2 regions of the Paraburkholderia sp. BR13444 genome follow, and region 1 is predicted to be linked to the other one. Evidence: predicted binding sites of a transcription regulator. Region 1 holds the regulator's gene; the other holds the start of a gene.
What was found. The regulator HrcA, encoded in region 1, represses chaperone genes, less so after heat shock. The targets are predictions, from matches to a motif close to TTAGCACTCNNNNNNNNNGAGTGCTAA.
Positions count from the first base shown of each region.

Region 2: groES (co-chaperone GroES) is a predicted target of HrcA. The motif match lies at 1,713-1,739, and genes of this name have one in related genera.

Region 1 covers NZ_JBFPKM010000008.1:362,794-365,875, reverse strand. Annotated here, with positions in the region: gene hemH (ferrochelatase) at 1-652, opposite strand, end outside; gene hrcA (heat-inducible transcriptional repressor HrcA) at 834-1,853, opposite strand; gene AB3X95_RS23880 (NAD kinase) at 2,064-2,966, shown strand; gene recN (DNA repair protein RecN) at 3,030-3,082, shown strand, end outside.
Region 2 covers NZ_JBFPKM010000019.1:86,308-89,389, reverse strand. Annotated here, with positions in the region: gene groL (chaperonin GroEL) at 1-1,297, opposite strand, end outside; gene groES (co-chaperone GroES) at 1,351-1,641, opposite strand; gene AB3X95_RS33955 (hypothetical protein) at 2,013-2,399, opposite strand; gene AB3X95_RS33950 (hypothetical protein) at 2,720-3,082, shown strand, end outside.

The DNA of each region.
Region 1 (3,082 bases):
TGGGCACTCCGTGGAAACTCAGCACGAGCTTGTCGCCCGCCGCGAAATCAGGGCGGCCGTGCAGATGCCAGTGATGACGCACCTGCGCGGCGAGCGCCGCGATATACGCCGGGTGATCGGCGTACTGGCGAACCGTGCGGATTTCCGGCTGGTTGCGCATGCGCTTGAGCGCGGAAAAGGCTTCGTCGAACGCGGTCGCGGTGGTCGACGCCGAATACTGCGGATACATCGGCATCAGCAGCACGCGCTCGGTGCCGGCGAGCTTCAGCTGGTTCAGCATTGCCGGAATGCCGGGCGTGCCGTAGCGCATCGCGTAGTCGACCAGCACCGTGTAGTCGTTGACTTGCAGCAGATGGCGCAAGCCCTCGACCTGCTTTTCAGTGTGCACGCGCAGCGGCGAGCCCTCAGGCATCCACACCGCCGCGTACTTCTTCGCCGAGCTGCGGCCGCGAAACGGCAAGATCAGCAGACGCAGAATCAGCTGCCACAGCAGCGCGGGAATTTCGACCACGCGAGGATCGGACAAGAACTGCGCGAGATAGCGGCGCACCGCGCGCGGCGTCGGCGCATCTGGCGTGCCGAGGTTGATCAGCAACACGGCGACGCGATGCGACGTGGCGTTCTGTGATGGCCGCTCGAGGTCGAAGCGCATAGGCAGCAGAAGTCACCGCTTCACGCGGCGAGTCGATTCAATGGAGATTCATTATAGCGGCGCGGGTTCGGCCCGGCGCCGCGGGGCCCTGGCCATTCGGACGATTGGCAGACGCCGCCCGTTCGCGCATCATGGCCGGCACGGGCTGCGATGACGGCGGCGCCGCCGCCGAGCGCGAGGACTACTGCTGGCTAAGCGTCATGGACAACAGCCGCGCGGTGATGTCCACGATCGGAATCACGCGGTTGTAGGCCATGCGGGTCGGTCCGATCACACCGAGCGTGCCGACGATCTTGCCGTTCACCTCGTACGGCGCGGTGACGACGCTCATTTCCTCGATCGGCACCAGCGTCGATTCGCCGCCAATGAAAATTTGTACACCCGCCGCGTGACTCGAGACGTCGAGCAACTGAAGGAGGCTGGTCTTCTGGTCGAACACATCGAACAGCTTGCGCAGGCGCGCCATGTCCGACGAAAGATCGGCGACTTCGAGCAGATTGCGCTCGCCGGAGATAAGCACGGTCTCGCCGGTATCGGATTCGTCGGTGCTCGCGGTAACGGCCGCGTGCATCAACGAGGTCATGTCGCCGCGCAGCTCGTCGATTTCCTCGCGCAGGCGGCGGCGCACTTCGTCGAACGAGAGGCCCGCGAAGTGCGCGTTGATGTAATTGGAGGCTTCCACCAGCTGCGAAGGCGAAAAGTCGCGCTGGGTGGCGAGAATGCGGTTCTGCACGTCGCCTTCGGGCGTCACGATGATCAGCAGAATGCGCTTGTCGGACAGGCGCATGAATTCGATCTGCTTGAATACGTGGCTGCGGCGCGGTGTGAGCACCACGCCGGCGAACTGCGACAGGTTGGACAGCACGCTCGCCGCCGCGGCGACGATCTTCTGCGGCTCGCCCACCTGCAGCGTGGTTTTGACCGCGCGCATCACCGCTTCTTCGTCGGCGGCGGACTCGACCGTCAACATCGTGTCGACGAACAGACGGTAGCCGCGTGGCGTCGGAATGCGCCCCGCCGACGTGTGCGGACTGATCACGAGCCCCAGATCCTCGAGGTCCGACATCACGTTGCGGATCGTGGCCGGGCTCAGCTCGAGGCCCGAGTAACGTGACAGCGTGCGCGAGCCGACCGGCTGACCTTCGGCGATGTAGCGCTCGATCAGCGTTTTGAGGAGGGTTTGTGCGCGAGGATCTAGCATGAGGAAAAATTTTAGCTCAATGGCATCGCAGCCGCGAGCGCCCGCGGCGCCCGCTCCCGGCAAATGCGGCGCCGTCAGCGGGCGCGCATGTCATCGGGTCTTCACCATTCTAACGATAATCGCGACATGCGCAGACGCCCCGCGTGCGTCGGCCCGCTACCGGGTTGGCCTGCGGTTCTTTTCAGGCCCTACCTATGGTGTAATGCCGGCATGCAAGTGACCAGCCAGTTCAAGACCGTCGCGCTCGTCGGGCGCAGCAATACGCCAGGCATCGGCGAGCCGCTGACCGCGCTCGCCGCGTGCATCGCGAAGCTCGGCCTCGAAGTCGTGTTCGAAGCCGACACCGCCGCCGAAATCGGCGTAACCGACTATCCGGCGCTGCGTCCCGCCGAGATCGGCGCGCGCGCCGACGTCGCCGTGGTGCTCGGCGGCGACGGCACGATGCTCGGCATCGGTCGCCAGCTCGCGCCATATCGCACGCCCTTGATCGGCATCAACCACGGACGGCTCGGCTTCATCACCGACATTCCAATCTCCGACATGCGCGAGATCGTGCCGCAAATGCTGTCCGGCAATTTCGAGCGCGAGGAGCGCGTGCTGCTCGAAGCGCGCATCGTGCGCGACGGCACGTCGATTTATCACGCGCTCGCGTTCAACGACGTGGTGGTCAACCGTAGCGGTTTTTCGGGCATGGCGGAGCTGCGCGTGTCGGTCGACGGCCGCTTCATGTACAACCAGCGCTCGGACGGCCTGATCGTCGCGACGCCGACCGGCTCGACTGCGTACGCGCTGTCGTCGCAGGGGCCGATCCTGCATCCCCAATTGCAGGGCTTCGTGCTCGTGCCGATCGCGCCGCACGCGCTGTCGAACCGGCCGATCGTGCTGCCGGACGACTCGAAGGTCAGCATCCAGATCGTTTCCGGGCGCGAAGTGAACGTCAATTTCGACATGCAGTCGTTCACGTCGCTGGAGCTCGGCGACACGATCGAGGTGCGCCGTTCGCGTCACACGGTGCCAATGCTGCATCCTGTCGGCTACAGCTATTACGCGACGCTGCGCAAGAAGCTGCACTGGCACGAGTACCCGTCGCACGAAGAAGACCCGAGGCCGTAAGCGGCGCTTTCAAGCCCACGCCGCCGCGGCCGCCACCCGAATCCAAGCTACCCGACGACCTCCATGCTTCGCCACCTCTCGATACGCGACTTCGTCATCGTCGCCGCGCTCGACCT
Region 2 (3,082 bases), on a different contig from region 1:
TTGCGCCCTTCAGGCCAGCGATCGCCGTACGCGCACGGATCAGCGCGACGCCGCCGCCAGCGACGATGCCTTCTTCCACAGCTGCGCGCGTTGCGTGCAGTGCGTCTTCGACACGTGCCTTCTTTTCCTTCATTTCGACTTCGGTCGCAGCACCGACCTTGATCACTGCAACGCCGCCTGCCAGCTTGGCAACGCGTTCTTGCAGCTTTTCACGGTCATAGTCCGAGGTCGCTTCTTCGATCTGCTTGCGCACTTGCTTGACGCGAGCTTCGATGTTCGCTGCTTCGCCAGCGCCGTCGATGATCGTGGTGTTTTCCTTGCCCACTTCGATACGCTTCGCCTGGCCCAGTTCAGCCAGCGTTGCCTTCTCGAGCGTGAGGCCGGTTTCTTCTGCGATGACCTGGCCGCCGGTCAGGATCGCGATGTCTTCCAGCATCGCCTTACGACGATCGCCGAAGCCCGGTGCCTTGACAGCTACGGTCTTCAGGATGCCGCGGATGTTGTTGACGACCAGCGTTGCGAGCGCTTCGCCTTCGACGTCTTCAGCGATGATCAAGAGCGGACGGCCAGCCTTCGCGACTTGTTCCAGAACCGGCAGCAGATCACGGATGTTCGACACCTTCTTGTCGTGCAGCAGCACGAACGGGTTGTCGAGCACGGCAACTTGCTTGTCCGGGTTGTTGATGAAGTACGGCGACAGGTAGCCGCGGTCGAATTGCATACCTTCGACGACGTCCAGCTCGTCTTGCAGCGACTTGCCGTCTTCGACGGTGATCACGCCTTCCTTGCCGACCTTGTCCATTGCTTCAGCGATGCGCTCGCCGATCGACGAATCGCTGTTCGCCGAGATCGCGCCAACCTGGGCGATTTCCTTGTTGGTCGTGCACGGCTTGCTGATCTTGCGCAGTTCTTCGATTGCGGCTGCAACAGCCTTGTCGATGCCGCGCTTCAGGTCCATCGGGTTCATGCCCGATGCGACGTACTTCATGCCTTCGCGGACGATCGATTGCGCGAGAACCGTAGCGGTCGTCGTGCCGTCGCCTGCGTTGTCGCTGGTCTTGGAAGCGACTTCCTTGACCATTTGCGCGCCCATGTTCTGGAGCTTGTCTTTCAGTTCGATCTCTTTTGCGACCGACACACCGTCCTTGGTGACCGTCGGGCCGCCGAAGCTGCGCTCGAGAACCACGTTGCGGCCCTTCGGACCCAGCGTGACCTTCACGGCGTTGGCGAGAATGTTCACGCCTTCGACCATCTTGGCACGGGCGGAATCACCGAATACGACGTCTTTAGCTGCCATCTTCTAACTCCTTGAATACTTTGGATATAACCGGGGAAGTAGCGACTTTGCGCTTACTTCTGCACAACGGCCATGATGTCTTCTTCGCGCATCACCAGCAGTTCGTTGCCGTCGACCTTGACGGTCTGGCCTGCGTACTTGCCGAACAGGACGCGGTCGCCGACCTTCACGTCGAGGGCGATCGCTGCGCCCTTGTCGTCGCGCTTGCCCGGGCCGACTGCGAGGATTTCACCTTGATCCGGCTTTTCCGCTGCGGCTTCGGGAATCACGATGCCCGACGCGGTCTTGGTTTCCTGATCCAGACGCTTGACGATCACGCGATCATGCAAAGGACGAAGGTTCATACATACTCCTCTCTGATTGAGACTGAAGAACGCTGAGAAAACCCGGCTGGACGAGCCAACCGGAGATGTTGTTAGCACTCTCGTGCAGCGAGTGCTAATTATATGGACGGGTAGTGACAAATTCAAGAAGTAGGGAACAGCGGCGCTGCGGGCGAGGTTTTGCACGACCGGCGCGGTGCAGGCGCGCCGGCGCAATCATGCGTCTGAGCTGCGAACCCGAGCAAAAACAAATACTTGCGGCGAGATTTGCGGCTTGTCGCCGCACGACGAAGGGGCGCTATCGCAGACAAACAGCAGCCACGCACCGTACTCGATACCGTCGGATCTGCGATTTCCAGGGAAAACCCCCGTCCGATCGAGCATGGTTCGACTCACTTCTGCGCAGGCGGGCGCAACGCGTTACCTGCCATCCACTTGAGCCGTTCGCAATTGACCTTGATACGCGCCGCGAATTCCTTCGGGTCTCGCTCGCGTAGTGCGTTCATCTGGCTATTGGTGTCGTCGGTGCGATGCCAGCCCGCGTCCCAGTGCTGATCGAAATCGGTCGCTCCGGTCAGCACCTTTCGGAGCCGCTCCTTATAGTCACCGATGCGCTCGGGCGACACGCCGCAAAACGCCTGCGCGAAACTCGCCCGCTCGCCCGCCGTCTCCGCGCTCATGTTGGCGTCGCTCGCGCCGCTCGCGAGCGGCGCGAGCGACAGCATCGACAAACAAAGCGCAGCGCAAAGCGGTCGATAGGGATACGATGGATTCTTCATCTTCGACTCCTGACGATCCTTCGTGGCGACCAGGGATTGTCCCGATCTTCAACGCCGCCTCGCCGATTGTGTCCTGATTGCACTGCACGATGGCGTTTTCGCGCGCTATTCGATGCATCGCGCGGCCAAGCCGCGGTGCTACGCTCGTTAAAGCGGCATTTGCGACGTGCCCTTCCGGGGAGCCGTGGCACGAGCACCGCAACGCCACGGCCTATCGGCAGGCCGCGACAGAAGCACGAGCGCCAGGCATCGACAACAAGCTCGAACACGACACGAAATCAAACACAAAAAGGCGAGACATCGCTGCGGGAGTGACTGCGATGGCATTTAAAACATATACCGTACTGACGCTATTGGTGACGAGCACTGCCGCGTTCGCGTGGCGGCCAGTCACCTATCCGATCCGAAGTCAGAGCCCTTACGAGCGCAGCATCGATAACGCGATGTGCTACGCCGAGGCGAACCGCGTGACCGGGGTCAACATGGCCCACGAGTCGCAGATTCCGCCGCGTCATCCGCCGGCGGCCAAAGGTGCGTCGACCGGCGTACCGTCGAAACCCCCTCTTCCCCCCAGTTCCTTCTCGGCCACGCCGCTGCCGTGGAACGCGAGCGCGCCCGAAGCCGCGAGCGCGCCGCTCGCCGGCGCGCAAGCGCCTGGCGGCGCAGCGTCGGCGAAGCCCGTG